DNA from 2 places in the Kocuria sp. KD4 genome. Region 1 is predicted to be linked to the other one. Evidence: riboswitches for the same ligand, from Rfam matches in the RefSeq annotation. Region 1 holds a riboswitch; the other holds the start of a gene.
What was found. Region 1 has a riboswitch for S-adenosylmethionine ahead of HBK84_RS01390 (O-acetylhomoserine aminocarboxypropyltransferase/cysteine synthase family protein). Riboswitches for the same ligand answer to the same signal wherever they lie in the genome.

Region 1 (11,507 bases):
CGTGGTGAACACGTACGCCTACGCGCGGCAGTGGGCGCTGCAGCACCCGGAGGAGGGGATCGCGACCCTCGCGGAAGGCGCGAGCATCGATCGCGACACCGCCCGGCGGGTCTGGCAGCGCACCCACCTGGACATCGACCCCGTTCCGGGCCCCGAACAGCTCGCGGTGCTCGAGAGGGTCGGGCCCATCCTGGTGGAATCCGGGGACGTCTCCTCGCAGCAGGACGTGGACGAGGCGCTCGCGAACATCGTGGAGCAGCACTACGCACAACACGCCGATGCGGCCGCCGTGGCCCAGGTGATCGAAGGGAAGCAGTCCTCATGAGCACTCACGACACCTCCTCCGCCGCACCGCGGTCCTCGGACGGCGCGTCCTCCGAAGCAGCTGGCGTCACTGCGGTGGCCACACTGTCCGACGACAACGGACGCCACGAGGCGGGCGCGGTGGCACCCGGCGACGTCGCACCCCCATCAGACACCCCTGCCGCGGCGGATTCCCGCACGCGTCCCAGCGCGCTGCGCAATCCTTGGGCCCTGGGGCTGATCGGGATCGTCCTGCCCGTGCTGCTGGTGCTCGTGTGGCACGCCCTCTCCACGAACGGGACCTTCTCCCCCGTGCAGTTGCCGCGCCCGTCTGCGGTGCTCGCCGCGGGATGGGAGCTGCTGCGCAGCGGTGACCTGTGGTTGCACGTGGGGATCTCCACGCAGCGCGTGATCGTGGGCTTCCTGATCGGCAGTGGGCTCGGGCTGTTGCTCGGCGCGTTGCTGGGGCTCTCCCCGTGGGCGCGGGCCATCGGCTCGCCCACGATCGGCGCGCTGCGCGCCGTGCCGTCCCTCGCGTGGGTGCCGCTGCTGTTGCTGTGGATCGGGATCGGGGAGAACTCCAAGGTGACCCTGGTGGCAATCGGCGCCTTCTTCCCGGTGTACACCACGGTGTCCGCCGCGCTGCGCCACGTGGACCGGCACCTGATCGAAGCCGCACGGTCCTTCGGGCTGCGCGGGGTCAAGCTCTTCACCACCGTGCAGTTGCCCGCGGTGCTGCCCTCCGTGATCTCCGGGCTGCGCCTGGCCCTGGCCCAGGCGTGGTTGTTCCTGGTGGCCGCGGAACTGCTGGGTTCCTCCATGGGCCTGGGATTCCTGCTCACCGATTCGCAGAACAACGGCCGCACGGACCGGTTGCTGCTCGCGATCGTGTTGCTGGCCGTGCTGGGCAAGCTCACGGACGCCCTGCTCGGCATCTTCGAGCGGTGGACGCAGCGGCGCTGGAGCGTGGCCGGAACCAGGTGACAACCCGCCCGGTTCCCGCCGGCGCCCGCCGTTCCACCGCGGCCCGGTCGTTCCACCGGGGGCCCGGCCGTTGCAGACACCGACCGTTCGGATCGACATCACAGGAGGACTCGTGACCGGCACGCACTCATACTCAGACCCCGCTCACCCCACACCGAACCCGGCGTTGATCTCCGACGACGCCCGGGTGCAGTTCTGGGTCGAGCAGGCCGGGCGGCTGGACTGGGCGCAGCCATGGCACACGGCTCACCGGTTCGAGAAGCCGCAGCGCACGGGTGAGGACCACGACGGCAACCCCACTTACACCGTGCCCGAGATCGCGTGGTTCGAAGGCGGGAAACTCAACGTCTCGTACAACTGCGTGGACCGCCATGTGGCAGCCGGGCGTGGTCAGCACGTGGCCCTGTACTTCGAGGGTGAACCCGGGGACCGCCTGGTCTATACCTACGCGGACCTGCAGCGTGAGGTATCCAGGGCCGCCAACGCCCTGCTCCAACTGGGCGTGGAGAAGGGCGACCGCGTGGTCATCTACCTCCCGGTCATCCCGGAGACCGTGATCATCACGCTCGCGTGCGCGCGCATCGGGGCGATCCACTCGCTCGTGTTCGGCGGGTTCTCCGCAGAAGCCCTCAAGTTCCGGGTCGAGGACACCGGAGCCAAGGTCCTGGTGACCACGGACGGGCAGAACCGGCGCGGCGCCGTCGTCCCCGTGAAGACCAATGCCGACGAGGCCTGCAGCGGTGAGAACAGCATCGAGCACGTGATCGTGGTGCGCCGCACGTCCCGGCCCGGGCGCACCGATCTGCCGCGCGGCACCCGGGGCCTGCATTCCAAGGACGAGGAACTCGTGCCGTGGACCCCCGGGCGTGACGTGTGGTGGCACGAGCTCACCGCGGGCGTCTCGGACGTCCACGAGCCCGAGGCGTTCGACGCGGAGACGCCCCTGTTCATCATCTACACGTCCGGCACCACGGGGAGCCCCAAGGGCCTGGTCCACACGATGGGCGGATACATGGTGCAGACGGCATACACCCACGCCCTGCTGTTCGACCTGCTCCCGGACGTGCCCGACGCGTCCGGGGTGCTGCGCCCGGAGGAGCTGTCCGCCGTGAACGACCCCGCCAAGGTGGACTCCACCGTGCACTGGTGCACCGCGGACCTCGCGTGGGTCACTGCGCACACCTACGAGATCTACGGCCCGCTGGTCAACGGCGTATCCCAGGTGATCTACGAGGGCACGCCCAACACCCCGGATTACGGCCGCCACTTCGAGATCATCGAGCGCTACGGCGTGACCAACTACTACACGGCACCCACCCTGATCCGCTCGCTCATGGGCGCGTTCCCCAAGGGGCTGCCCCCGGTCTACAACCTCTCCTCGATCCGGTTGCTCGGCTCCGTGGGCGAGTCCATCAACCCGGAGGCGTGGCGCTGGTTGCGCGCCCAGGTCGGCCGCGACGAGGTGCCCTTCGTGGACACGTGGTGGCAGTCCGAGACGGGCTCCTGCGTCGCATCCCCGCGCCCGCACGATCCGCAGTTCGCCCCTCCCGGCACGTTCGACGAGGCCGCAGCACACACCTCCCTCAAGCCGGGTTGCGCTACGCGTGCGGTCCCCGGCGTATCTGTGCGGGTGCTGGACGAGGCCGGTGAGGAAGTGGGCCCCAACCTGCAGGGCTATGCCGTGATCGACAAGATCGGCCCGTCCATGGCCCGCACGGTATGGGGCGATCCGCAGCGCTACCTGTCCTCCTACTGGGCGGCCTACGGCGAGCGCGGTTGGTTCCGGGCCGGCGACGGCGCACGCACCGATGACGAGGGCGACCTCTACATCCTGGGGCGGGTGGACGACGTGATCAACGTGAGCGGGCACCGGTTGTCGACGATCGAGATCGAATCCGCCCTGGTGACCCACCCCCACGTAGTGGAGGCCGGGGCCACCCCGATCCGCGACGCGGTAACGGGCCACGCCATTTTGGCGTGCGTGGTGCTCACGGCGGATGCGCAATCGCTGTCCGCGGACGAGGTCCGCGAGGAGCTGCGCGCACACGTGGCCCGGGAGATCGGCCCCATCGCCAAACCGCGCGAGGTCATCGTGGTTCCGGATCTGCCCAAGACCCGTTCGGGGAAGATCACGCGCCGCCTGCTGACCCAGCTCTACGAGGGCGAGCAGCTGGGCGACCGTTCCTCGCTGCAGAACGAGGAAGCGCTAAACGCGATCGCGGAGGTCTTGGCAGGGCGTGCTTAGCTTGACCACATGAGCTTGTTGCCCCGATCCCACGGCGGTCGCGGCTGGGTCTGGTTGGCGTGTGCGGCCGGAGTCGTGCATGCCGGATTCAGCCTCTACTGGGCTTTGGGCGGGCACTGGTTGCTGGACACCGTGGGGCAGTGGACGGTACGGCTGTCCTACGAGGCACCCCTGGCCGCCGGGCTGGGGCTGGGCATGGTTTCGCTTTTCAAGCTCATGGCGGCCGTCATCCCAGTGGCGGAAGCCTACGACAGGGTGCCCTGGCGACGGTTCTGGCGGGCCATAAGTTGGGTGGGTGCCGTGGTCCTGGTGGTCTACGGCGGGACCAACACGGTGATCAGCAATGCCGTGCTCATCGGGCTCATCCGCCCCGCCACCGGATACGAGCGACTAGCCATGATCGGTCACGCATGGTTGTGGGATCCACTGTTCCTGGTCTGGGGTGCCGCGCTGCTGATCCATCTGTGGCGGTCCCGGCCGGCGCGGACGCGCCCGCACGGCACACGTGAGTCACTTATCGGGAGGTGAACATCCGCACGAAGGAGACGACCGGGGAACCCACGCCGCCAACTGCGGATGACCACCCCCCAGGCTTCTTCCCGATCTGCGGGCATGACCGCGTGTGACCCCGCGAACTGTTATGCCCCGAAGGAACTTCTAGGATGGCTCAGTGATGAATTCCGCCGCGCAGCCCTCGACCGAGCGACCCGTCACCGGCACTACCCGCACGGCCACCGCCCCCGCGGACGCGTCCGTCACTGCCGGGATTGCTGCCGTGGCCGGCGATGCCTGGCAGCGCATGTTCGGGGACACCCACAGCTCCGACCTCAAGCTCGCCATGGCCGCCTCGGGCACCGTGTTGAGCGTGTTCACTGTGGGGCACATGGCCGGGAACATGCAGGTCTACCTAGGCCGGGACCACTACAACGAATACGCCGAGTTCATTCGCACGGTGGGCGCGCCGGTGCTGCCCCGCAACTCCGTGCTGTGGGTCGTGCGTATCGGGTTGACCGGAAGTGCTGCGACCCACGTGTTGGCCGGAACCGAGCTCACGCTGCGGGCCATGAGCGCCGAGGGCCGCACGGTCGCTGATGCGCTCCGACCCATCACGTGGCGGGTGGGCGCCGCCGCTCAGAAGATACGGAACGGTTTCCCCACCGCGCCTGCCCCGAGCGGGACGCAACGGTACCGGAAAGCGGCGTTCGACGGAGCCTTCCTGGCCAGCCACTTCGACCGCCACGCGCCACGTCAGCGTCCCCGAGGCCGACGCCGCTCCGTCCCCCGAATCATCGCCCGCTCGATGCGCTCCACGGGCGCGGTGCTCGGACTGTTCACGGTGTACCACGTGCTGGACCTGACGGCGGGCGCCCGGCCTGCTGCTTCCGTAAGCCACACCCACGGTGACGCGTACGGCAACCTGGTGGCGAGCCTGTCCCGGCCGTCCGTGGCGGTGTTCTACACGGCCTCGATGGCCGCGCTCGCCGGACACATGATCCACGGCTTGCGGACCGCCGCGATGGACACCGGGGTGACCGGAACCGCGCGACGGGTACGACAGGTGGACACGATCGCTAAGGCCGTGGGCGGCGTCGTCGCCCTGGGGAACGTGAGCATTCCCGTGGCCGTACTGACCAAGGTGGTGCGCTGATGCTGTTGACCGTTCACGTGTGGCGCCAGGCGGGCGAGGACGAGCCCGGTGGCTTCGAGACCGCCCACCCCGTGCAGGCCCGCGAGGAGATGAGCGTGCTCGAATTGCTCGATGCCGTCAACGAGACGCTCGAGCGCCAGGGTGCAGAGCCGGTGAGCTTCGACGACGGCTGTCGCGAGGGCATCTGCGGTAAGTGCGGCGTGACCGTGGACGGCGTGGCCCACGGGCCGGAGAAGAACCGGGCCTCGTGCACTCAGTCGCTCAGGGCCTACCGGGACGGGGACGAGATCTTCATCGAGCCCCTGCGCGCGGGAGCGTTCCCGGTCAAGAAGGACCTGTCCGTGGACAAGAAGGCCCTGCGGCGCGTGGCCAAGGAGGCCAAGTTCCCGGTCGCGATGAAGGCATTGAACACCGCTGGGTGCATCAGCTGCGGCGCGTGCGTGGCCGCGTGCCCCAACGGCTCGGGCCAGCTCTACGTGGGCACGCTGCTCAAGGAACTGCCGCCGCTCGCCAAGACGCCCGAGGAACGCGACGAGCGCTCGAGCAAGGTGCTCGACGCCGCCGAGCACGAGTTCGGCCCGTGCTCCCTTCTGGGCGATTGCACGGAGGTCTGCCCGGCGGGGCTGCCACTCGAGAACCTCACCGCGGTGGCGCGGGAGAACCTGCGCCGGAAGGACCCCGAGAAGTACGGCTGAGTTCCGCCCCGAAGCCAGCGAGCTCACCAGCAGTCGGCGACCCCGCAGGCGGGAAGTTCACCGCTTTCACCGCGGGCCCCACCGACCGGGGGCCGAACCGCGGACGGGCGGGTCAGCCCTTGCGCCACCGGGGAAAGGGCAGCCGCAACGGCCCGGCGGGACGCGCGGTGGTGCGGGCCGCCGAGCGTGAGTCCTCGACCACCGTGGCATCCGAGATCCTGCGGGCCAGAGAACGCTGGAACCTGTTCTGTAGCGTGACCTTCGCGGCGGGGCACCCGTGGCGCGCGCCCTCTGAATCAATCGCACCCGCTTTCGGGTGGCTGCGATCCGCACGGTTTGGTCCGTCACCCACGCGCGCGACACAATAGACGCACCATCCCGAGCGGCCGAGAGACCTGGATCCATGACGCCGCAGCAACCCGCAGTGCTCGGCCAACTGCACGGTGCTACCGCCAGGACCGATGGAGTGCTGCGCGGCCCCGGGCAGCTGTCGGACGGGAGCCGTACCCGGCCGACGAGGAGGACATCCATGGCCGAGCACCAGTTCGGTTTCCGCACCCGCGCCCTGCACGCCGGCGGCACCCCGGACGCCGAGCACGGCGCCCGCTCCGTGCCCATCTACCAGACCAGCTCGTTCGTCTTCAAGGACGCCGACGACGCCGCCAACCTGTTCGCGCTGCAGAAGTACGGCAACATTTACTCGCGCATCGGCAACCCCACCGTGGCGGCCCTGGAAGAGCGCATCGCCTCCCTCGAGGGCGGGATCGGGGCGGTCGCCACGTCCTCCGGGATGGCCGCCGAGTTCATCACGTTCGCCGCGCTGTGTGGCCAGGGTGACCACGTGGTGGCCTCGTCCCAGCTCTACGGCGGAACGGTCACCCAGCTGGACGTGACCCTGCGTCGCTTCGGTGTGGAAACCACCTTCGTCCCCGGGACCGACCCGGCGGACTACAAGGCTGCGATCACCGAGCACACCAAGGCCGTGTACACCGAACTCGTGGCCAACCCGTCCGGCGAGATCGCCGATCTGGAGGGGCTCGCCGCGGTGGCCCGCGAGGCGGGTGTCCCGCTGATCGTGGACGCGACCCTCAACACCCCGTACCTGTGCCGCCCGTTCGAGCACGGCGCGGACATCGTGATCCACTCGATCACCAAGTTCCTGGGCGGGCACGGTAACACTCTGGGCGGCGTGGTGGTCGAATCCGGCCGCTTCGACTGGGGCAACGGGAAGTTCCCGGCCATGACCGAACCGGTTCCCTCGTACAACAACGTGACGTGGTGGGGGAACTTCGGTGAGTACGGATTCCTGACCAAGCTCCGTTCCGAGCAGCTGCGCGACATCGGGGCGTCCCTGACCCCGCAGGCCGCGTGGAACCTGCTGCAGGGTGTGGAGACCCTCCCCCAGCGCATGGACGCCCACGTGGCCAACGCGCAGGAGGTCGTGCAGTGGCTCGCCACGGATCCACGCATCTCCTACGTCAATTACGCGGGACTCGAGGACCACCCCCACCACGAACGCGCGCAGAAGTACCTGCCCCACGGCATCGGATCCGTCTTCGCCTTCGGTGTGGCTGGCACGGACGAGTTGAGCGGCCGTGAGGTGGGCGCCCGATTCATCGGGAGCCTGCAACTGGCCTCACACCTGGCCAACATCGGGGACGCCCGCACCCTCGTGCTGCACCCCGCGTCCACGACCCACCAGCAGTTGAGCTCCGAACAGCTCGCCGCGGGCGGGGTCAAAGAGGACCTGATCCGGATCTCCGTGGGTCTCGAGGACACCGCGGACATCCTGTGGGACCTGGACCAGGCACTGAGCGCAGCCAGCGGCAGGGACCGGGAGGGCGGCGTCGTCGCCCCCTCCGCCGCGCTCACGGGCGCGGCGCGCACCACCCTGGACCAGGGCAACAGTGCGGCGGCCTGCGCGCTGCCCGGAGACGAAGGAGAACAGGCATGAGCACGCAACGCACCTGGGTGGGCCCCAGCGCCCCCGAACGGCTCGGCATCCTCCGAGGCACGCGCTCGATCGCGATCGTGGGGATGTCCAACAAGCCGTCCCGTGCGAGCTACTTCGTGGCCACGTACCTGCAGTCGTCGAGCCCGTACCGCGTGTACTTCGTGAACCCCGTGCTGGACGAGGTGCTGGGCCAGAAGGCCTACCCGTCGCTCGCGGAGCTGCCCGAGGTCCCGGACCTCGTGGACGTGTTCCGCAAGGACGCGGACCTGCCCGGCGTGGCTCGGGAGGCCGTGGCCGTGGGCGCCAAGACCCTGTGGCTGCAGCTGGGCTCGTGGAACGAGGAAGCGGCGGCCATCGCGGAGGACGCCGGGCTGGACGTGGTGATGGACCAGTGCGTGAAGATCGAGCACGCGCGCTTCCACGGCGGTCTCCACCTGGCCGGGTTCAACACCGGAGTGATCTCCTCGAAGCGCCAGGTCCTGGCCTGAGACCGGGGCGCGACGGCGCCGGCGCGCGGCTGCCGACGCCGCTGACCGGCCACCCAGCTCTCGAGATCTACCTGCCACTGCTGCGTCACGGGGTGCGCCCTTCGTCGAATGCTCCACCTCCGCGTATTCCGCCGACCCCTGAGTCGGGAGGTGTCGGCATCATCACGTCACGGGCAGGCCGCTGCCACGTGGCGCGGACGAGCCCACTCCCTATGCTTGACCGGTGGAGAAGGCCCGGAATGTGGTCCGAGCCACATGAGAACCGTCCGACCCCCGAGGAGTTGCTCCCGTGTCCGCCAAGAAAACCCTGCAAGTCACCCTGGCCTTCGTGGGCCTGCTGGTGGGTGCCGGTTTCGCCACCGGTCAAGAAGTCATCCAGTACTTCATCTCGTTCGGTGTCTGGGGGCTGGCCGGCGCGGTGGTCTCGGGGATCCTGATGATCGCCGCGGGTGCCGTGATCATCCACATCGGCAGCTACTTCCTGGCGGACGAGCACCGCCGGGTCTTCCGGTCCGTGTCATCTCCCGTGGTGTCCCGGTTCCTGGACATCGCGGTGAGTCTGACCCTGCTGGCCATGGGCATCGTGATGCTCGCCGGCGCGGGTTCCACACTGGAACAACAGTTCGGGCTGCCCGCGTGGATCGGTTCGGCCATCATGGTGGTGCTCGTGATGGTCACGGGGCTGCTCAACGTCAACAAGGTCACCAACATCATCTCGGCGGTCACCCCGGCGATCTTCGTGGCCGTGATCGTGGCGTTCGGTTACACCCTGACCAAGCTCCCCGTGGATCTCGGATCGCTGCACGAGCTCGCGGTGCAGGCGGGCTCCCCCGTGAGCCCGTGGTGGCTGTCCGCGATCAACTACACGTGCATGGCCCTGATGCTGGGCGTGTCCATGTCCCTGGTGATCGGCGGCAACGCCCTCAACCCGCGCGATGCCGGCTGGGGCGGGCTGCTGGGCGGCGTGGTCTACACCGTTCTTCTGGCCATGAACGCCTTCGCCCTACTCGTGAACTTCGATGCCGTGGGCGGCTCCGAGGTGCCCATGCTCCAGCTCTTCCAGACCATGCACCCCTGGGCCGCACTCGGGATGGTTGTGGTGACGTTCGTGATGATCTACAACACGACCATCAGCATGTTCTACGCCCTGGGTCGCCGGGTCACCGTGAACCACCGCCACCGCTACGTCCCGATTTTCCTGGGCCTGTGCGCGGTGGGTTACGTGGTGAGCCTCGTGGGCTTCGGCACCCTGATGAGCGTGGTCTACCCGATCATCGGGTACGTGGGCATGGTCCTGGTGGTCGTCATGCTGTGGTGGTGGTTCCGTCACCGCGAGGACATCAGCGTGGAGGCCGGGCGCCGCAACCGAATCCGCGCCCTGCTGACCAAGCGTCGCGCGCAGGACAAGGAGTTCTCCGAGTTCAACGAGCACCAGCTCCGGGACGCGGCCCACGATTCCCCCGCGGACGACGACGCCCTCACCGGCGCGATCGACACCCAGGTCCAGCAGGATCTCGCGGACGGCTCGGGCGATTCCCCGAGCCCCTCGCCCGAGCGCGGCTGAGCGCAGCCGTCGAGCGGTCCCCGCGAGCGGCGTCGTCCGCGCGCGCCGCGCACAGACGACGACCTGCGCGCGGGGACGACAGCGGCGTCGTCGCCCCTGCAAAGAGCCGGGGACGACGACGCCGCGTACGGGTCGCTCTCAGCGGCGCGCCCCGTTCTTCTGGTTGGCGCGCTGTTCCCAGAACACGGGGAGTGTGACGGTGTCCGTGCCGTCCCAGGCGGAGAGACCGGTGATCCCGGGGACGTCCCCGGCCTTGAACACGGGCTCCACCCCGGCCTTGCGCTGTTCCATGTAGTTGGCCAGCACCTTGGCGGCGACACCCGCGAGCATGCACAGCGCGATGAGGTTCAGCGTGGCCATGAGGGCCATGAACAGGTCCGCGAGGGACCACACGAGGTCCAGCGCGAGTATGGCGCCCAGGAACACGCACACGAGCACGGCGAAGCGGTAGATGTTCATGGCCGCACGGGACGTGGTCATGAAGCGGATGTTGGACTCGCCGTAGTAGTAGTTGCCGATCACCGAGGACCACGCGAACAGGAAGATCGCCACGGTCAGGAAGTGCACGGCCCAGTCACCCAGCTGCATGCCCAGGGCGCTCTGCGTGAGGGAGGCACCCTGGCGCTCGTCGCCGAACGTGGGGTTGGAGAGCAGCACGATGAACGCGGTGATCGAGCACACGAGCATGGTGTCGAAGAACACCCCCAGGGACTGCACGAAGCCCTGCTTGGCCGGGTGGGAGATGGACGCGGTCGCACCGGCGTTGGGCGCGGAACCCATGCCGGCCTCGTTGGAGAACAGACCGCGCTTCATGCCCTGGATGATCACACCGAGCACGCTGCCCGTAACGAACTCACGGATGCCGAACGCACCCTCCACGATCATGAGCAGCATGCCGGGGACCGCGGTGATGTTCAGGACCACCACGAGCAGCCCCAAGACCAGGTACAGCACGGCCATGACGGGGACCAGGATCTGCGTCACGGAGGAGATGGAGCGGATGCCGCCGAAGATCACGGCCGCGGTGATGACCACGAGCGCGAGACCCAGGACCACACGCATCCACATGCCCTGGCCGTTGGTGATGTCCACGTCGAAGGACCCGCTCACGGCGTCCACGATGGAATTGGACTGCACGGAGTTGAACACGAAACCGTAGGTCACGGTGATGATGACCGCGAACAGCAGACCCATCCAGCGCTTGTTGAGCCCGCGCTCCATGTAGTACGCGGGACCGCCCACGTAGCCGTCGCCGGTCTTGACCTTGTACAGCTGCCCCAGCAGGGACTCCACGAACGCGCTGGCCGCACCGATCGCGGCGATGACCCACATCCAGAACACCGCGCCGGGCCCACCCAGGCTGATGGCGATGGCCACACCGGCGATGTTGCCCGTGCCCACGCGAGCGGCCGCGGAGACCGTGAACGCGCGGAACGAGGAGATGCCCTTCCGGCCGTTCTCGGCATCACCGGGCGGATCGGTGAGCACCCTGAACATCTCGGGGATCCCGCGTAGTTGAATGGCCTTGGTGCGGATGGTCAGGTACAACCCCACACCAATCAGGATCGCGAAGACGACGTACCAGATGTAACCGCCCAGCGTTCCCACGAGTTCTGTCAACGCATC
Region 2 (11,507 bases), 980 kb from region 1:
CACGACCTGCCGGGCAAGCCCGCCCCGGACACCTTCCTCGAGTGCGCACGCCTGCTGGGCGTGGCCCCCGGCGAGAGCGTCGTCGTGGAGGACGCCGTGGCCGGCGTCCAGGCCGGTGCCGCCGGCGACTTCGGCCTGGTCGTGGGGATCAACCGGGACGGTGCCCGGGAACGGCTCTACCGCGCGGGCGCCCACGTGGTGCTCAACGACGTCGCCGAGCTGGACCTGGGCGCGCGCCGGGACGACCCGTGGGCGCTCGTGTTCGACGGTTTCGACCCCGCCACCGAGCCCCGCCGCGAGGCCCTGCTGACCCTGGCCAACGGCTACATGGGCGTGCGCGGCGCGGCCTGTGAGTTCGCCGCGAACACCGTCCACTACCCCGGAACCTACCTGGCTGGCGTGTTCAACCGGGTGCTCAGCCACATCAACGGCCGGGACGTGGAACACGAGTCCATGGTCAACGTGCCCAACTGGCTGCACCTGGACCTGCGTTTCGCGGAGGGCCAGTGGTGGTCCGAGGGCGGAATGAAGCCCTCCGAGGAACGCGTGGAACTGGACCTGCGCCGCGGTCTGCTGACCCGCACGCTCGTGCTCACGGAAGCGGACGAGGACCCCGGCGCGGACCAACCCCCGCGCAGCCTGGAGATCACCCAGCGCCGCCTGGTGTCCCTGCGCTACCGCCACCTGGGCGCCCAGGAGACCCGGATCGTCTCGCGTGGATTCAGCGGGCGGTTGCACGTGCGCACCGGTGTGGACCCCGCCGTGACCAACAGCGGCGTGGCCGAGTACCGGGAACTCAACGCCCACCACCTCGCGCTACTCGAGTCCACGACCCTGCCGGACGAGCACGAGACCCTGCTGTCCCTCGTGCGCACCTCCCAGTCCAAAATCGAGATCGCGATGGCCCAGCGCACGCGCATCGAGTCCGAAACCCCCGTGCGCGAGCGCCGCGAGGTGCGCCCCGGCGGGATCGAGTTCCGCCGCTACACGGTGCAGATCGACCCGCACAACCCCGTGCTCGTGGACAGCACGACCGCGGTGGTCACGAGCCGCGACGCCGCGATCGGTTCCCCCCGCGAGGGAGCACTCGCCGAGCTGAACCGCACGCCGTTCGGGGTGCGTAAGCTGCTGGCCTCTCACGAGATCGAGTGGGCCCGGTTGTGGGACCGCTACGAGGTCACCCTGGAGGCCGCGGAGGACACCCCCGAGCACGTGGCCACCCAGCTCGCGGTGCGCACCCACCTGTTCCACGCGGCCCAGACCCTGGCCCCCCACCTGTCCCTGCGGGACGCCGGCATCCCCGCCCGCGGTCTGCACGGTGAGGGCTACCGCGGCCACATCTTCTGGGACGAGCTGTTCATCCTGCCCGTGATCAACATGCGTCAGCCGCACGTGACCCGGTCCCTGCTCTCCTACCGGTGGCGGCGCCTGGCTATGGCCCAACAGCACGCCCGGGACTTCGGTCTCTACGGCGCGGCCTTCCCGTGGCAGTCCGGTTCCGACGGGCGCGAGGAGACCCCGCCCGAGCTGTACAACCACCACTCCCGGCGCTGGCTACCGGACAACTCGTGGCGCCAGTTCCACGTGGGCCTGGCGATCGCGTACAACGCGTGGGTGTACTACGAGTCCACCGGGGACATCGACTGGCTCTCCAGCCACGGGACCGAGCTGATCGTGGGAATCACCCGCCTGTTCGCGTCCCTCGCGGAGTACGACTCGCACGACGGCAAGTACCACATCTCCGGTGTCATGGGCCCCGACGAGTACCACGACGGCCCCGCGGGCCAGCACGGTGGCGGGCTCAAGGACAACGCCTACACCAACGTGCTTACGTCCTGGCTGTTCCGTCACTCGGCCCACATCTTCCACGACATGGTCGAGCACCAGCGCGAGGACCTGGAGTCCCGCTTCGAGATCTCCCCGCAGGAGGTCCAGAAGTGGCTCAAGATGGCCGAGAACATGTACGTCCCGTTCAACGCGGACGGCACGATCGCGCAGTTCGAGGGCTACGACGAACTCGCCGAACTGGACTGGGACTTCTACCGCACCAAGTACCGCAACATCGGCCGCCTGGACCTGTTGCTCGAGAACGAGGGCGACCTGACCAACAACTACAAGCTCTCCAAGCAGGCGGACACGATCATGCTCGTGTACCTGCTGGGTCCCGAGGGTTTGATCGAGGAACTCGCGCGCATGGGCTACACCACGGACCTGGACGCCATCCAGCGCACCGTGGACCACTACATCACACGCTCCTCCAACGGTTCGTCCCTGTCCCGCGTGGTCAATGCCGCGGTGCTCGCGTGGCTCGACCCGGACCGCTCGTGGGGTTCGTTCCAAGACGCGCTCATGATCGACATGGACGACACCCAGGGCGGCACAACGGGTGAGGGCATCCACCTGGGTGCCATGGCCGGTTCGGTGGACGTGATCACCCGCGCGTACGCCGGGCTGCGCGTGCGGGGCCAGTGGCTCGAGTTCCAGCCCGCACTGCCCCGCGAGTTGGACGCCGTGGACTTCACGGTCCTGTACTGCGGTCAGGTCATCGAGGTCTCGCTGGACCACGACATCCTGGAGCTCGAGGCGAGCTCGGTCAAGGCGGATCCGGTCACGGTGCACGTCAACGGCGCCGAGTACGTGCTCAAGGGCGGGCAGAAGATCTCGGTGTCACTGCGCCACCGCGAGTCCCGGCGTCCCGAGAAGGCCATGGTCGCCCTGCGGCGCCGGTTCATCTCCGACGCCGGCGAAGGCTGAGCCCCGCCCCGAACCGTGGCCGTACGACAACGCCGCGCGGCTCGGGCGCGCCTGCGTACCGCGCGCACACCGGGCCGAGCCCCGGCCACGCGGCGGGCGCGTGGCGGCTACCGGCGGCGTCGTGACGAGCGCGAGCGCGCACTATGCTATGGCTCATGACACAGTTCTCCGAGCCCGCGGGCGCCGACGCCGCCCGCGAACCCCTGATCCTGCCCTACGGCCAGCACCGGCCCTCCGTGGCCCGCTCCGCTTTCGTGGCACCCAACGCCACGATCGTGGGTGACGTGGTGGTGGGTGCCGGGGCGGGCATCTTCTACGGCGCCGTGGTGCGCGGTGACCGCTCCCCCCTGCGGATCGGGACGAACTCCAACCTGCAAGACAACGTCACGGTGCACTCGGACCCGGACCACCCCACGACCATCGGCGAGCGCGTGAGCGTGGGCCACAACGCGGTCATCCACGGGTGCGTCCTGGAGGACGACGTCCTCGTGGGGATGAACGCCACCGTGCTCAACGGCGCCGTGGTGGGCCGCGGGAGCCTGATCGCCGCCGGGACCGTGGTACTCGAGGGCGAACGCATCCCGCCCGGTTCCCTCGTGGCCGGGGTCCCGGGCAAGGTCCGGCGGGAGCTGTCCGTGGACGAGCAGCATGCCGTGAGTCGCAACGCCCAGAACTACATCGAGCTCTCCCGGGAACACCGCGCCATGTTCTCCTGAGCCCGCCTGGACAACCGCAACACACGACGACGCGCGGCCCCGGAAGCCCGGGGCCGCGCGTCGTCGTACGCCGGGTGAAAACGCGGTAGCCCGGCGGGAGCGGCTCAGTGAGTGTCGCCCAGTGGATGCGGCTCGGTGGATGCCGCTCAGTGGAAGAAGTGCCGCGCCCCCGTGAGGTACATGGTCACGCCCGCGGCCTGGGCCGCCTCGATGACCTCCTCGTCACGGATGGAACCGCCCGGCTGCACCACGGCGCGCACGCCCGCGTCCAGGAGCACCTGCAACCCGTCCGCGAACGGGAAGAACGCGTCCGACGCCGCGACCGCACCGCGGGCACGTTCGGCGTGATCCTCGGCGAGCGTGTTCGCCCGCTCCACGGACAGGCGGCACGAGTCCACGCGGTTGACCTGGCCCATGCCGATGCCCACCGAGGCGCCGTCGTTCGCGAGCAGGATCGCGTTGGACTTCACGGCTCGCAGGGAACGCCATGCGAACTCGAGGTCCGCCAGGGTCTTCTCGTCCGCGGCGTCACCCGAGACCAGGGTCCAGTCGGCAGGGTCGTCGCCCTCGGCGTCGAGGCGGTCGGCCTGCTGGAACAGTGCGCCGCCGGAGATCCCGCGGTACTCCAAGGGATCGCGGCCGAAGCCCTCGGGCAGCGCGAGCAGGCGGATGTTCTTCTTGGCCCCGAGGATCTCGAGCGCCTCCGGCTCGAACTCGGGGGCCACGACCACCTCAGTGAAGATGGGCTTGAGGTTGCGGGCCATGTCCGCCGTGACCGTGCGGTTGGCCGCCACGACACCGCCGTACGCGGAGAGCGGGTCGCACGCGTGGGCCTTGAGGTGGGCGTCCGCAATGGGGTCCTGCGCGCCGGGGGTGGCCACGGCCACGCCGCACGGGTTGTTGTGCTTGACCACGGCCACGGCGGGCTCGTCGTAGTCGAATGCGGCGCGGACGGCGGCGTCCGCATCCACGTAGTTGTTGTAGGACATCGCCTTGCCGTGCAACTGCTCGGCCTGCGCGATCCCGGGCGCCGCGGCGTCGTTCGTGTAGAGCGCGGCCTTCTGGTGCGGGTTCTCGCCGTAGCGCAGGGACTCCGCGCGCTGCAGCGCGAGACCCGCGTACGGGGGCCAGAAGTTCGCCTCGGGGTCGTGGTCGAACTGCTGGGCGGTCCACGTGGCCACGGCGGTGTCGTAGGCCGCGGTGTGGGCGAACGCCGCCGCCGCGAGCTTCTGCCGGGCCGCGAGGTCGTAACCGCCCTCCTGGGCCGCGCGCACCACGTCTGGGTAACCGGCAGGATCCACGACCACGGAGACCGCGGCGTGGTTCTTGGCGGCCGCGCGCACCATGGACGGACCACCGATGTCGATCTGCTCCACCACGGCGTCCTGCTCCGCACCCGAGCGCACGGTGTCCTGGAACGGGTAGAGGTTCACGATCACCAGGTCGAACGGCTCGATCTCGAGCTCGGTGAGCTGATCCATGTGTTCCTGCTTGCGCCGGTCCGCGAGGATTCCCGAGTGCACGCGCGGGTGCAGGGTCTTGACCCGCCCGTCCAGGCACTCCTGGAACCCGGTGACCTCGGAGACCTCGGTCACGGGGACCCCCGCGCCGCGGATGGTCCCGGCGGTGGAACCGGTCGAGACGATGCTCACGCCGGCGTCGTGCAGCCCTCGCGCGAGCTCCTCCAGACCGGTCTTGTCGTACACGGAGATCAGTGCGCGCTTGAGCGGCACACGGTTCAGGTCGGCAGTGTTCACGAGCTCTCCAGTGGGGACGAGGGTACGGACGGTAGGCGGGCCGGAGCCCGGTTCAGTCTACGACCGGGGCAGATCGGGGTCGGTGCTCGTGACGTCCCAGCTCAGTTTCGCCAGCGCGTTGACGAGCAGGGTGCGCTCGGCGGATTTGATCCGCTCGTGCAGCACGGCCTCGGTATCGTCCTCGGCCACGGGGACCGCGACCTGGGCCAGGATGGGTCCGGCGTCCACGTCCGCGACAACCTCGTGCACCGTGGCGCCCGTGACCTTCACGCCGTAGGCCAGGGCGTCCCGCACGGCATGGGCACCGGGGAAGGACGGCAACAAGGACGGGTGCGTGTTGATGATCCGGCCCGGGAACACGGACACGAACTCCGCGTCCACGATCCGCATGAACCCGGCGAACACCACGCGGTCGGGGTGGTAGGACGCCACGCGTCGTTGCAGCGCACGGTTCCACTGCTCCCGGTCCGGGTACTCGGACAGCGGCACCACGAAGGTGTCGATGCCCGCGGCGCGCGCCCGGTCCAGACCGGCGCACTCCAGGTCCGCACCCACGGCGGCGATATCCACCTCCACGTCCCCCTGGTGCAGGGCGTCGATCATCGCCTGCAAATTCGTACCGGAGCCCGAGACCAGAACCACTAAACGCATGGGCCCACTCTATCCAGCGAGGCTGCCTCGATGGCGCCGCGGCGGTGCCGCACCCGCGGCGCTGCTCGGTCCGTCGGCTCGCCTACAGTGGTGGGTATGCACGATTCCCGCCACCGGAGCACGCCGCCCCACGCCACGCACTCGATGGGTTCGACCTCCGGCGGCTCCCCTTCCGGGGGTTCCCACTCAGGGGGACCGCACTCCGGCGGCCCGCAGCACCGTGGCCCGCACGCCGGCGACCCGCGCGGTGAGAAGCCCTCACCTCGCGGCCCCCAGTCCGGGGACCCCTCCGACGGCGACGGCGCTCGGCTCCGGTTCGCCGCGGTGGCCGCGGCCCTCGCGGTGCTCGCCTCCGCACTCGTGGTGGGTGACGTGTGGTCCACCGTGGCGGGGCTCGTACTCGCCATCGCCGGGATCGTGCTGGGCATCATCGCGCTCGCGCGCTCCCGCGGTTCGTCCTCACGGGTCCTGATCACGGTGCTCGCGGTGTTGGCCATCGTGTGGGGTGTGATCAATGCGCTGGGCGGTGGCACCCGATTGCTCGTGTGGCCGGCCACCCAGGTCTACCAGGAATGCACCGAGCGGGCCCTCACGCTGTCCTCGACCAGCCGGTGCGAGCAACAGCTCAACGACAACGTGTGGAAGCACTTCTCCGGTGCGCCCCTCGAGACGGGTGCGCCGCAGGACGATCCGACGGCCACCGCCACGCCTGAGGCCTCCCTTGTCACGCCCACGCCGAGCGCCTCGAACCCTGCCCCTTCAGGGAGTGCTACACCGGGAGCGACCTCGCCGACCTCCGCCGGTCCCGGGTCCTGAGACGCCCGTTCCCAGCGAGTCCATTGCTATCGGGAGCGGTTCGTCATCGGCCCAGTCCCACGTCCTGGGACGCCCGAGCCCGTCGGCGCCAGGAGCGGATCATCGTCGTCTCAGTCCCGCTCGTCGTCGAGGGCGGCCAGCCGCGCGGCCTTGCGCTTCTCGGACCTGCGCTGCGCACGACGACGCTTGGCCTCCTCACGGCGGGACAGTCCCGGTTCGTCTGCCGATCGTCCCACGGCCGTGGACCCGCCGCGGGGCTGGGACTCCCGCTCGGGCTCGGCGGCAGCGCGCGACGCGCGGCCCCGGAACAGACCCCGGACACCCCGAGCCGTGACCTCGCCGTCCGGGACGGCCGCCCCGGATCCAGGACGGCCACCGGGTGCCGTGCGAGCATCCTGCCCGGCGCCGGGGCCGGAAGCCGAGCGGGAACTGTGCACAGCGCCAGCGGCGGGCAGGGCGTCGTGGTGGGCCACAGCGGCGTCGTCCTCCGGGGCCGAGGAATCCGGCACGGGGAGCTCGTCCGCCTCGGCGCGGGAGCGGGAACGGTAGCCCTCGCGTTCGAGCCAGGGCCCGGCCAGGCACCCCACGGTGGCGCCCACCGCGAGTTCGGCACCGAGCCACAGGAACACATGCCACGCGTGCGGGCCGATGTCCGTGAGCCTGCCGATGCCCAGCGAACCGCTGGAGAGCCACGCGAGCGCGGTCACGAGGCCCGCCCCCACCGCGGCCATGAACACCGCCGTGAGCACGGTGGAGAGCACGAACGTGATCCAGCGCAGGGGCAGGCGGATGGCCATCCAGTCGTCCAGGTGGTTCTCACCCTCGCGGCAGAACCACCACCCCGCGAGCAGACCCGCGAGCACGGGCAACCCCAGGACCGCAGGGGCGTACAGCCACGGGTCACCGGTGGGCAGCGCGGCGAGCGCCGGGAACTGCGGCAGCGGTCCCAGCGTGCTCTGGAACGGCGACACCAGGGTCCCGGTGCCCAGCGAGAAGCCGGCACCGGTGGCCCACGTAAGCGCCCACACGACCATGTTGGGCAGGTACCCGAACTGCAGTGCCGTCAGGGCGGTGTCCCCCGCAGCGCCGGTACCGAGGTCCTGGTAGACCGTGATCACGCGGTCCCAGTTCCACGCGAGCGCCACCACGAACAACAGGGCACCGGCCGCCACAGCGGTGACCGCGGCGAGGAAACCGGCGCGGATCACGGCCCACACGTAGGAACCGGCCCAGCGTGAGTGCTGGCTCGTGCGCTGCAACCAGGACGCGACGTCGGCCCCGAGCACCGCGGCGAGCGAGCGCGAAGCGCTCCACCCGCCCACGAGGGTGCCCAACCCGGCCGGGACCAGGGGCAACAGGGCGGCCGCCACGAGGTCCACCGAGACTTGTTCAGTGCGGCTGAGCCAGCCCACGAGGGCCCCGAAGAGCGCGTACGCGAGCATCCCGGCGAAGAACGGGATCAGGAACTGACCGCGCCAGCACGCCCGGGCGATCCGGCGGCCCGCGATCACCGCGAGGCCGAACGGGATCAGCGTGAGCCCTAGAGGCACGAGCGTGACCGTCCCGCCACCGTCCAGCGACAGGCCCTGGATGGCTTGGATCGTGAGGGGCACGCAGTGCGCGAGCAACCAGACCTGACCGGCGAGCTGCAGGCTCCCGCCCGCGCCCAGGGTCGCGAAGCCCCCCGCAGCCCATACCGCACCCAAGAGCACGGTGCCCAGCAACAGGCCCACCACGGCCACCGCGAGCAGCTCGATCACGCCCTGCAGCGCGAGCGGCATGGGCAGTCCCGGGGAGTCGTCCGGTTCGGGGCGGGGCACGTCGGCGGCGCGCACGGGGGACGAACCGTGCGACGTGAAGCGGTCGCGTACGCCCGAGACCACGCCGGGCAGTGAGGGAAGTTTCATCACCGGACATCTTTTCACGTTCACCCGCGCACCACGGGCAGCGAAGTTAGCCCGGACTTCACCTGCGGGCCACCCCCGGGTGACTCCCCCGTGAGGCGCCGGGCCCACAGTGGGAACCGTGAGAATCGCATTGGTGGCCGAACAGTTCCTCCCCCACGTCAACGGTGTCACTCATTCGGTGATCCGCGTCCTGGAACACCTGCGGGATCACGGGCACGAGGCCATGGTGATCGCCCCCTCCTACGAGAAGACCCTGTTCCTGGGCTCTGTGGACCACGTGGACGGCGTGCGGATCGAACGCATCCCGTCCCTGCCGCTCGCGGGCTATCCCGAGGTCCGCGTGGCGAGCTGCACCGTGAGTCGCATGCAGCGCATCCTGGCCCGTTTCGCCCCGGACGTGGTGCACGTGGCGTCCCCGTTCGTGCTCGGGTGGCAAGCCATCCAGGCCGCCAAGGGTCTGGGTCTGCCGTGCGTGGCCGTGTACCAGACGGACGTGCCCGGTTACGCCGCACGCTACGGTGCATCCGTGCTGGAGACCGCCATGTGGTCCCACGTGCGTGCGATGCACAACAGCTCGACCCTCACGCTCGCTCCCTCCACGGCGTCGATCAGCCAGCTCCACGAGCACGGCGTCCAGCGGGTGCACATGTGGCGCCGCGGCGTGGACACGAGCCGGTTCCGTCCCGCGCTGCGCGATCACGCGTGGCGCGAGCGCGTGGGCGGCGGCAAGCGACTCGTGGGATACGTGGGGCGGTTGGCCCCCGAGAAGCAGGTCGCGGACCTCGCCGCGATCGACGCCCTGCCGGACACCCGGCTCGTGATCATCGGTTCCGGCCCCGGGAAGGAGTCGCTGCGCTCGGTATTGCCCAACGCGCACTTCGAGGGCTTCCTCACGGGCACCGAACTCGCCACGGCCATGGCGTCGCTGGACGTGTTCGTGCACCCCGGTGAGCACGAGACGTTCTGCCAGACCATCCAGGAAGCCATGGCCTCCGGGGTCCCAGTGGTGGCCGTGGGCCGCGGCGGCCCCCTGGACCTCGTGGACTCCTCGCGCAACGGGTGGCTCTACGCCCCGGGTGACCTGGCCGGGTTGCGCGAGCGCGTCCGGGACCTCGCGGGCGACGACGCCAAACGCCTCGCCTTCGCGCGCACCGCCCACCAGTGCGTGCAGGAGCGCACGTGGGGTGCCGTGTGCGAGCAGTTGCTGGGCCACTACGAGCGCGCTCGCACGGTCACCTCCCGGATGCGCGGTACGCGCGGGGCCGGCCTGCGCACCCCGTGAGAAACGCCGCCGGGTGCCAGATGTTACTCAACAGAAGCTTGATTAAGTTTTGATGACATTCTCGGTCCGCGCCTGGCTGGTCCCCCGAATCCACGGATAGGCTCGAAGCAGCTTCACGAGATGCGCCCGCGCAACGACAAGGACGTCACCGCGCGCCCAGAGCTCCAACTCGGCGTACGCCAACCCTCGGTTCAGGGGTGGATTGGATGACGAAGCGGCCGGGGCCACACGTGTGGTTCCGGCAAGCGACCGGAAAAATCAGAGGCCCGACATCATGAACACGACAACCCAGAAATCCCACCCCGACACCCGCGAACAGTGGGTGGACGTCACCGTTCAGGCGGACCCCGCCCGGCACGTGGTGTCCATCACGGGATCGGACGGTCACGAGCACGAGTACTTCGCGGACGACGCCCGTGAGGTCGCACTCGCCGCACAGCACACACGGGGGCGCGGCCAGTGGTGCGCCAAGTACAGCAGACTCCTGGTCCCCGGAGCGTCCCGGGTGACCGGCGGGGTGTCCTTCTACAAGCTGGAGCCCTTGCCCGCGTAGTCCTCACGAGCACGGTCCCCGCGACCGCGAACTCCACGATCGGGTGTGGCCCGGGTCCGGACGGACCCGGGCCACACCCATGTTCTCAGCCTGCTCGGTTCTTGGCGGCCGTGCTCACCGGGCGGTCGCGTCCCGGTCCTGGGCGATCAGCTCGGCGGCGCGTTCACCGATCATGAAGACCGTGATCTTCGGGTTCACCGTCACGAGCTCGGACATCACCGAGGCGTCTGCCACGCGCAATCCGCTCACGCCCTTGACGATCGCATCCAGCAGGAACGCCGTGCGCCCGGTGATGAGCACGTACAGCATGAGCCCGATCGCCAGGATGATGCTCTGCTCGGAAAGCCGCCGGATGCCCTTGTCCACGCCCAAGACGCACGAAGCCACCGCCATGAAGACCCCCAGGGCGGTCAGTGCCGACGGCACCGCCAGGTTTTCGGGGACGCCGAACAGGTAGCGCAGTCCGAAGTTCAACTGGACCACCCCGATCCCCAGGGACGCGGCCACCCCAAGGATGGTCCCCAGCAGCGCCGCGGTGTCCACGGCGTCGCCGGCGGCACCGTGGATCCGGCACCCGATCAGGGGTAGAGAGCGGAGCGGATGCTCAGCGGCATGCCGAAGCCGTAGGCGAAGTAGCCGAAGGCCATGCCCATCAGGGCGTACATGGCCCACCCCGTGAACAGGTTGAACTGGGGTTTCGCGTGGTCCGGGCCCATCTTGATCGTGCCGTGCCTGCTGTCCGCGACCAGGATCACGAGAGCGGCCGTGAGGATGTAGAACCACCCCAGCCGGGAGGCGACCCACGCGACCACGCCGCCGATCACGGCGTCAGCGTGCTCGGGTGCCTCCGTGGCCCAGGCGGACGGCGAGACATGCAGGGTTGCCGCGGCAACGAAGACCCGCCAGTTGACGGGCAACCGGGGTGGCGCAGAGCGAGGGGCCCGGACGGGGCGGGCGGATCCGCGACGGGCGACGAGCCCGGGCGTGGGTGACGGATGGACGAGGAATCGTGTGTGGTCACGTCGGGGATGCGGGTCGGACGTCGGACGACCCGGGGTTGAGGCGCCTTAC

Region 2: it holds a riboswitch for S-adenosylmethionine, as region 1 does, so the genes downstream of both, HBK84_RS09625 (hypothetical protein) here and HBK84_RS01390 (O-acetylhomoserine aminocarboxypropyltransferase/cysteine synthase family protein) in region 1, are expected to answer to the same signal.

The regions. Positions count from the first base shown of each region.
Region 1 is NZ_CP050449.1:306,167-317,673, reverse strand. It holds gene HBK84_RS01420 (aliphatic sulfonate ABC transporter substrate-binding protein) at 1-325, shown strand, start outside; gene HBK84_RS01415 (ABC transporter permease) at 322-1,287, shown strand; gene HBK84_RS01410 (AMP-binding protein) at 1,400-3,532, shown strand; gene HBK84_RS01405 (DUF3995 domain-containing protein) at 3,542-4,060, shown strand; gene HBK84_RS01400 (succinate dehydrogenase cytochrome b subunit) at 4,206-5,180, shown strand; gene HBK84_RS01395 (succinate dehydrogenase/fumarate reductase iron-sulfur subunit) at 5,180-5,875, shown strand; SAM riboswitch class I at 6,246-6,343, shown strand; gene HBK84_RS01390 (O-acetylhomoserine aminocarboxypropyltransferase/cysteine synthase family protein) at 6,405-7,829, shown strand; gene HBK84_RS01385 (CoA-binding protein) at 7,826-8,317, shown strand; gene HBK84_RS01380 (hypothetical protein) at 8,607-9,881, shown strand; gene HBK84_RS01375 (sodium:alanine symporter family protein) at 10,020-11,507, opposite strand, start outside.
Region 2 is NZ_CP050449.1:2,130,847-2,142,353, forward strand. It holds gene HBK84_RS09595 (beta-phosphoglucomutase family hydrolase) at 1-2,754, shown strand, start outside; gene HBK84_RS09600 (gamma carbonic anhydrase family protein) at 2,910-3,470, shown strand; gene purH (bifunctional phosphoribosylaminoimidazolecarboxamide formyltransferase/IMP cyclohydrolase) at 3,617-5,227, opposite strand; gene purN (phosphoribosylglycinamide formyltransferase) at 5,285-5,878, opposite strand; gene HBK84_RS09610 (DUF308 domain-containing protein) at 5,975-6,694, shown strand; gene HBK84_RS09615 (DUF6350 family protein) at 6,805-8,601, opposite strand; gene HBK84_RS09620 (glycosyltransferase family 1 protein) at 8,720-9,883, shown strand; SAM riboswitch class IV at 9,995-10,137, shown strand; gene HBK84_RS09625 (hypothetical protein) at 10,158-10,436, shown strand; gene HBK84_RS12875 (BCCT family transporter) at 10,551-10,979, opposite strand; gene HBK84_RS12880 (BCCT family transporter) at 11,015-11,353, opposite strand.